DNA from 2 places in the Billgrantia sp. NRB1 genome. Region 1 is predicted to be linked to the other one. Evidence: predicted binding sites of a transcription regulator. Region 1 holds the regulator's gene; the other holds the start of a gene.
What was found. Region 1 encodes sigma-54, which starts transcription at its own class of promoters, with help from an activator protein. Its sites were predicted from a motif close to TGGCACNNNNNTTGCTNT; they were not measured.
Positions count from the first base shown of each region.

Region 2: ACZIYR_RS18370 (amino acid ABC transporter substrate-binding protein) is a predicted target of sigma-54. The motif match lies at 2,317-2,334, and genes of this name have one in related genera.

Region 1 covers NZ_CM167783.1:2,622,624-2,626,870, forward strand. Annotated here, with positions in the region: gene lptA (lipopolysaccharide transport periplasmic protein LptA) at 1-209, shown strand, start outside; gene lptB (LPS export ABC transporter ATP-binding protein) at 220-945, shown strand; gene ACZIYR_RS11950 (RNA polymerase factor sigma-54) at 1,108-2,520, shown strand; gene hpf (ribosome hibernation-promoting factor, HPF/YfiA family) at 2,633-2,941, shown strand; gene ptsN (PTS IIA-like nitrogen regulatory protein PtsN) at 2,948-3,418, shown strand; gene rapZ (RNase adapter RapZ) at 3,468-4,247, shown strand, end outside.
Region 2 covers NZ_CM167783.1:4,007,539-4,011,785, forward strand. Annotated here, with positions in the region: gene ACZIYR_RS18365 (amino acid ABC transporter permease) at 1-1,090, opposite strand, end outside; gene ACZIYR_RS18370 (amino acid ABC transporter substrate-binding protein) at 1,216-2,241, opposite strand; gene ahpF (alkyl hydroperoxide reductase subunit F) at 2,524-4,080, opposite strand.

The DNA of each region.
Region 1 (4,247 bases):
TGCGCGGCTGGGGCCGCACCGTCGTCTACCATGTGGCCGAACGGCGCGTGGAACTGATCGATCGCGCCGAACTTCACCAGCGCGGCGACACCTTCGCCGGCGGCTATCTCGAGTACTTTCTCGACCGCCGCGTGGTCCAGGCCCGCGCAGAGGGCGAAGGGATTGAAGGCCGCCAGCGCATCCGCATGACCCTGCAGCCCGAGCAGTAAGGCATCCTCCATGAAGACTCTGCAGGCCAGCCATCTGGCCAAGAGCTATAAGCGCCGCCGCGTGGTTCACGATATCAGCCTGACCATCGAGCAGGGCAGCATCGTCGGCCTGCTCGGCCCCAACGGCGCCGGCAAGACCACCTCCTTCTATATGATCGTGGGCCTGGTACGCGCCGATGCCGGCACGGTGCATATCGACGATCGCGATCTCTCCGGCGCCGCCATGCACGAGCGCGCCAGGGCCGGGATCGGCTACCTGCCGCAGGAGGCCTCGATCTTTCGCAAGCTATCGGTGGCCGACAACATCATGGCCATTCTCGAGACCCGCAAGGATCTGGACCGCAGCGGCCGCCAGGCGCGCCTCGAGGGCCTGCTCGAAGACTTCCATGTCACCCACATTCGCGACAACCTCGGTATGAGCCTTTCCGGCGGCGAGCGCCGGCGAGTGGAGATTGCCCGGGCGCTCGCCACCGAGCCCGCCTTCATCCTGCTCGACGAGCCTTTCGCCGGCGTCGACCCCATCTCCGTGGGCGAGATCAAGGGCATCATTCGCCAGCTCAAGGCGCGGGACATCGGCGTGCTGATCACCGACCACAACGTGCGCGAAACGCTGGATATCTGCGACACCGCCTACATCGTCGGCGACGGTCAGATCATCGCCGAAGGCGACGCCGAAGCCATCCTCACCAACCGGCGGGTGCGCGAGGTATATCTGGGCGAGGACTTTCGCCTCTAATCCTATATTGATCGCAACATGCTGATATGAATGTTATTGCGCCACCTCGGCACACAGATTGCGCCTGGTATACTTATTGCAAGAAATTTATCGAAGAGTCTCTTGCATGTCACCCGGCCGCGGTCTAGGGTGGGGCTTTTCGGCAAATGAGCAACGTCTCTCATGGCCATGAAAGCTTCTCTGCAACTGCGCGTCGGCACTCAGCTGACCATGACCCCTCAGCTGCAGCAGGCCATCGCCCTGCTGCAGCTCTCCACCCTGGACCTGCGCCAGGAGATCCAGCAGGCGCTCGAGTCCAACCCCATGCTGGAGCTCGACGACGGCTTCGGCGAACAGCAGGTCAGCGAGACCCCCGAGGACGACTGGGCCAGCGAGATTCCCAGCGAGCTCAGCACCGACAGCGACTGGTCGGACACCTACCAGGACCTGGGCGCGCCCGCCGGGGGCGAGGGCCCCGACTTCGAGCGCCAGGCCGAGGGCCAGAGCCTCAATGGCCACCTGGTCTGGCAGCTGGCCATGACCGACCTGGAGCCGCGTCAGCGACTGATTGCCGAGAGCCTGATCGACGCTGTGGACGGCGCCGGCTACCTGGCCCAACCGCTGGAAGAGATCCGCGACGGCCTTCGCCAGCAGGGACTCGAGGGCCTGCCGACCCGCGAGGTCGAGCAGGTGCTGCTGCGCCTGCAGCAGTTCGAGCCGACCGGCGTCTTCTCCCGCGACCTGCGTGAATGCCTGATGCTGCAGCTAGGGGCGCTGCCGGACGACACGCCCCTGCTGCCCCAGGCGCGGCGCCTGGTCCGTCAGTTCCTGGAGGCCCTGGCCGCCGATGACCGCCGGCTCCTCAAGCGTCGCCTGGGCCTTGAGGATGCCGAGCTGGACGCGGTCATCCGCCTGATCCGCACCCTCGACCCCCGCCCCGGCAGCGCCTACGGCGAGGTGGGCAGCGACTACGTCATCCCCGATCTGGTGGCCCTGCACGACCACCGCGGCTGGCGCATCGAGCTCAACGCCGAAGCGCTCCCGCGGCTGCGCATCCAGCCCGACTATATGGCCCTGGTGCGTCGCGCCGACAAAAGCCAGGACAACCAGTTTCTCAAGGATCACCTGCAGGAAGCTCGCTGGCTGATGAAGAGCCTGGTCAGCCGTAACGATACCCTGCTGCGCGTCGGTCGCGAGATCATGGCCCGCCAGATCGACTTCCTCGAGCAGGGCGAGGAGGCCATGAAGCCGCTGGTGCTGGCCGATATCGCCCAGGCCGTGGAGATGCACGAGTCGACCATTTCCCGGGTCACCACCCAGAAGTACATCCACACCCCCCGGGGCGTGTTCGAGCTGAAGTTTTTCTTCTCCAGCCAGGTCGGCGGCGAGGGCGAGGGTGACGCCCACTCCAGCACGGCGATTCGCGCCCGCATCCGCAAGCTGGTGCAGGGAGAAGCGCCTCGCAAGCCCCTGTCGGACAGCCGCCTGGTGGACCTGCTGGCCGAGGACGGCATCCGCGTGGCCAGACGCACGGTAGCGAAGTATCGCGAGGCCCTGGGCATTCCCTCCTCGAGCGAGCGCAAGCGCTTCAAATGACGCCGTTCGCCGCCGCGCCCGACCCCCGTGGCGAGGCGCTGAAACAGGGGGTTTGCAAGGCAGGAAAAAGGGTTACAATCGAATCACCACACGAAAGACGAAGGAGCCTGCCATGCAAGTCAATATCACCGGCCACCATGTAGAGCTGACCGATGCCCTGCGCGACTATGTTGACGAGAAACTCACTCGCGTGCAGCGCCATTATGACAACATCACCAATGTGCAGGTGACGCTCTCCGTGGAGAAAGAGCGCCAGCAGGCCGCCTGCACCCTGCATGCCGCCGGTGCCGACCTTCATGCCGAAGCCATGGACGCCGACATGTATGCCGCCATCGATGCGTTGACCGACAAGCTCGACCGCCAGCTGGTCAAGCACAAGGAAAAAGCACAGGCCCGCGCCCAGGGCGCCGGCGCTCGCTGATTCCCCATGACACTGGAAACCATCCTGCCCCCCGAACGCACCCTGTTCGGGGTTCCCGGCGGCAGCAAGAAGCGGGTGCTGGAGTTTTTCAGCACCTTCATTGCCCAGAACACCCCGAGCCTGGATAGCCAGGAGGTCTTCGACCGGCTGATCGGCCGGGAGCGCCTGGGCAGCACGGGCATCGGCAACGGCGTGGCCATCCCCCATGCGAGAAGCCCCCACTGCCACGCTCCGGTGGCCGCCTTTCTCAGGCTTGCCGACCCCATCGAATTCGACGCCATCGACGGCGAGCCAGTCGATCTGGTCTTCGTGCTGCTGGTCCCGGAGGAGGCCGACGATACCCATCTGGCGCTGCTGGGCCAGGTGGCCGGCATCATGAACGACGTCGAGACCCGCACGGCCCTGCGCAAGAGCGCCAGTCAGCGGGAGCTGCATGAGCGCCTGATCGAGGCGATCCGACGACAGGCAGCCACCTGACACCCACGCAATCGGGCCACCCGGCCAGCACAACGACCAGGAGACCCGCATGCAGCTCGTCATCATCAGCGGCCGCTCAGGCTCGGGCAAGTCGATCGCCCTACAGGCCCTCGAGGACCTCGGCTTTTACGCCATCGACAACCTGCCGGCCATGCTGCTGGGCTCTCTGGCTGACGAACTGCGCTGCGGCCCCGCCCGTCAATCGAACGTTGCCGTCAGCATCGATGCCCGCAACCTGCCGCACGCCCTGGAGCGCTTCCCGCGCCTGCTGGAGGAACTGCGCCAGCGTGGCATCGCCTGTCAGGTCATCTACCTGACCACCGATGCACGCATCCTGCTCGAGCGCTACTCAGCCACCCGCCGCCGTCACCCGCTGACCAAGGGCAGCGACATGACCCTGGCCGAAGCGATCGAATCCGAGGAGCAGACGCTGGCCGACATCCGCGATCTGGCCGACCTGGTGATCGATACCTCCCGGCTATCGGTCCACGAGCTGCGTGGGCGCATCGCCGATCAGGTCGCCAGCCACCGTGCCAAGCAGCTGACCCTGACGGTGGAGTCCTTCGGCTTCAAGCGCGGCGTTCCCCTGGACGCCGATATCGTCTTCGACGCCCGCTGTCTGCCCAATCCCTACTGGGACCCCAGCCTGCGCTCCGCCACCGGTCAGGACCCCAGCATCGTGGCCTTCCTCGAGCAGTATCCGCTGGTCGCCGAGATGTATGCCGACATCCTGGGCTGGCTCGAGCGCTGGCTGCCAGCCTACCGCGACAGCCACCGCAGCTACCTGACGGTGGCCATCGGCTGCACCGGCGGCCAGCACCGCTCGGTC
Region 2 (4,247 bases), 1.4 Mb from region 1:
CGATGGCCTGCCCCGTCTGGTTGAGAGTGGTGCCGGCAAAGACCGAGACCAGGTCCGGATAGCCGATGGCGGTGGCAAGCGACGAGTTCTTGATCAGGTTGAGGTACTGGCTGGTCAGCGGCGGAATGATCACCCTCAGCGCCTGGGGGATCACCACCAGGCGCAGCACCAGCCCCTGGGGCAGGCTCAGCGCCTGGGCCGCCTCGGTCTGGCCATGGGGAATCGCCTGAATGCCGGACCGGACGATCTCGGCGATGAACGAGGCCGTGTAGATGGACAGCGCCAGCCACAGGGCCAGGAACTCGGGGATCACAGTGATACCACCGCGGAAGTTGAACCCGCGCAGCTCCGGCACCTCCCAGGTCACCGGCACCCCGGTCACGACCAGCACCGCGAGCGGCAGGCCAACGATCATCGCCAGCGAGATCCAGCCCGCCGGCAGTCGTTGCCCGGTCGCCTCGTGGCGGCGCCTGTTCCAGATCAGCAGGGCGATGCTGGCCACCACGGCCACGCCAAGCGCGGCGGGGATCAGCCCGAAGCCGGACAGGAACTGGGGCTCCGGCAAAAACAGGCCGCGGACATTGAGAAACACCAGCTCACCCAGGGTGAGGCTGTCGCGCGGGCTGGGCAGCGCCTGAAGCACGGCGAAGTACCAGAAGAAGATCTGCAGCAGCAGCGGGATATTGCGAAAGATCTCGATATAGCCGCTGGCCAGCCGGGCAATCAGCCAGTTGGGCGACAGCCGGGCGATGCCCACGGTAAAGCCGATGATGGTGGCGGCCAGGACACCCAGTGCCGAAACCAGCAGGGTGTTGAGCAGCCCCACCAGGAAGGTCCGGCCGTAGGTACTCTGTGAGGTGTACTCGATCAGGCTCTGGCCAATGCCAAACCCCGCCGTTCTTTCGAGAAAGCCGAAACCGGTGGTGATACCACGAGCCGCCAGATTGTCCTGGGTGTTGCCGATGATATAGAGCAGGAAGGCTGCCACGGCGGCGATCAGCAGCGCCTGGAAGAGCAGCGCGCGCTTGGCGCGATCACGCCAGAACGGCGGCTTGGGGCCCGAAGGTCGGGCCTGGGGTCGAACGGACATGGACAATTCTCCGCCTGGATCCGTCAAGCAGGGCACGCGGCTGCCGGCCCGGGATGGCCGAGCCGGCAGCAAGTCGCGCATCATGTGCATGTGGTGCCGGTTCAGCCGGCACCCTGGACGGAGCGTTAGCGGACGGGCGGCGCGTACTGCAGGCCACCGTCGATCCACAGGGCGTTGACGCCGCGCTCGATCTCCAGCGGCGAGTCCATGCCGACGTTGCGGTTGAAGACCTGGGCGTAGTTGCCGACCTGGCTAATGATGTTGTAGGACCAGTCGGCGTCAAGCCCCATGCCTTCACCATAGTTGCCGTCCTGGCCCAGCAGGCGCGCCACGTTGGGGTCCTCGGTGGCGAGCAGCTCATCGATATTGTCGCTGGAGATGCCGTACTCCTCGGCGTTGAGCATGGCGAACAGCGACCACTTGACGATGTTGTACCACTGGTCGTCGCCCTGGCGGACCACCGGGCCCAGCGGCTCCTTGGAGATCACCTCGGGAAGAATCATGGCGCCGTCGGGATCGGAGAGCTGAATGCGCAGGGCGGCCAGCTGGGAGGTGTCGGAGGTCAGTACATCACAGCGGCCCGCTTCGAACCCCCCTACGGTCTGTTCCGAGGTGTCGAAGACGATGGGGTCGAACTCCATGCCGTTGGCACGGAAGTAGTCGGCCAGGTTCAGCTCGGTGGTGGTACCCGACTGCACGCAGACCGCCGCACCGTCCAGCTCGCTGGCGCTGCCGACGCCGAGGTCACGGTTGATCAAGAACCCCTGACCGTCATAGAAGTTGGTCCCGGCGAAGTTCAGGCCCAGGGTGGTGTCGCGGGTGGTGGTCCAGGTGGTATTGCGCGAGAGAATATCGACCTCGCCGGACTGCAGCGCGGTGAAGCGCTCCACGGCGTTCAGCGAGATATAGCGGACCGCATCGGCATCGCCGAAGACCGCCGCGGCGACGGCGCGGCAGACATCGACATCGATCCCCTGCCAGTTGCCCTCGTCATCCGGGGAGGAGAAGCCTGGCAGACCATCGCTGACGCCGCACTGTACGGCCCCCCGGTCCCGCGTGTCCTCCAGGGTGGAGGCGGCGACGAACCCGGAGGTCCCCAGCGCCAGAGTGGCTGCCGCTGACATCAGTACCAGTTTGTTCTTGTTGTACAACATGGGAAACTCCCTTCTTCTTGGATAAAACGCATCGAACCAATGCATGCATGCCTTTCAGCATGTGCCATGACATTAGCAAGGTTCATTCCAGAAAAGGGATAGGGCAGGACAGACTGTGATTCAACGCTAGCTAACGCAGCAAAAGATCCTCGAATGCTGCACCAGAAAAGAGCGGCTCCCCTGGATCCGAGGGCCGAGCGCCCACTTTTCGACCCTACCAACGGCACCGCGCCCCCGCCGGCAGGGCCGACGGGGGCGCGGTATGGCGCTTTGGCGCGATCAGCTGCGGATCAGGTGGTCGAAGGCGCCGAGGGCGGCCTTGGACCCTTCGCCCATGGCGATGATGATCTGCTTGTAAGGCACGGTGGTGACATCGCCGGCGGCGAACACGCCGGGCAGGCTGGTCATGCCGTGGGCATCGACGATGATCTCGCCGCGCTCCGACATCTCCACCGGCGACCCCTTGAGCCACTCGGTGTTGGGCACCAGGCCGATCTGCACGAAGACACCTTCCAGGTCGAGGCGCTTGATCTCGCCGCTGGCGCGCTCTTCATAGGTGAGGCCGTTGACGCGCTGGCCGTCGCCGTTCACCTCGGTGGTGCGAGCCCCCAGGATGATATCGACGTTGGGCAGGCTCTTGAGTTTGTTCTGCAGCACGGCGTCGGCGCGCATCTCGTCCATGAACTCGATCAGGGTCACATGGCCGACGATACCGGCCAGGTCGATGGCCGCCTCGACGCCGGAGTTGCCGCCGCCGATCACCGCCACGCGCTTGCCCTTGAACAGCGGGCCGTCGCAGTGGGGGCAGTAGGCCACGCCCTTGTTGCGGTACTCCGCCTCGCCGGGCACGTTCATCTCGCGCCAGCGGGCGCCGGTCGCCAGTACCAGGGTCTTGCTCTTGAGGCTCGCCCCGGATTCGAAGCGCACCTCGTGCTCGCCGCCGGGCTGGGTGGCCGGCACCAGCTGGGTGGCCCGCTGCAGGTTCATCACGTCGACCTCATACTCCTTGACGTGCTCCTCCAGGGCCGCCACCAGCTTGGGGCCTTCGGTGTAGTTCACGGAGATGAAGTTCTCGATGCCCAGGGTGTCCACCACCTGGCCACCGAAACGCTCGGACGCCACGCCGGTGCGCAGGCCCTTGCGAGCGGCGTAGATGGCCGCCGCCGCGCCGGCCGGGCCGCCACCGATCATCAGCACGTCGAAGGCATCCTTCTCGCTGAGCTTGGCGGCCTCGCGCTCGGCAGCACCGGTGTCCACCTTGGCCAGGATCTGCTCCAGGCTCATCCGGCCCTGGTCGAACGACTCGCCGTTGAGGTAGATGCTGGGCACCGACATCACCTGGCGCACCTCGACCTCGTCCTGGAACAGGGCGCCGTCGATGGCCACGTGGCGGATGTTCGGGTTGAGCACCGCCATCAGGTTCAGCGCCTGCACCACGTCGGGGCAGTTCTGGCAGGAGAGCGAGAAGTAAGTCTCGAAGTGGAGCGGGCCTTCGAGGCTCTGGATCTGCTCGATCACTTCCTGACTGGCCTTGGGCGGATGGCCGCCCACCTGCAGCAGCGCCAGCACCAGGGAGGTGAACTCGTGTCCCATGGGAATGCCGGCGAAGACCACGCCGGTCTCCTCGTCGGGACGATTGATGGCAAACGACGGCTTGCGGGCATCCTGACCGTCGCTGCGCAGGGAAATCTTGTCGGAAAGCCCGGCGATCTCGTTGAGCAGGCCGAACAGTTCCTGGGACTTGTCGCCGTCATCGAGGGACGCGACGATCTCGAACGGCCGAGTGACCTTCTGCAGATAGGCTTTGAGCTGAGTTTTCAGATTGTCGTCCAACATGACAGCGGTTTCCTTCATGTTTGGCTAATGTAAAAGCGCAGCGCAGGCCGGCGCACACGGCCAGGGGCCGATGAGCTGCGCGGATTGTCTGCGCTTTTCTTGAAAAACGCCCGGGCGGAACATGCCCGGGCGAGGAGCTCACGAGGCCAGGGGGTTGCCTCGCGGGG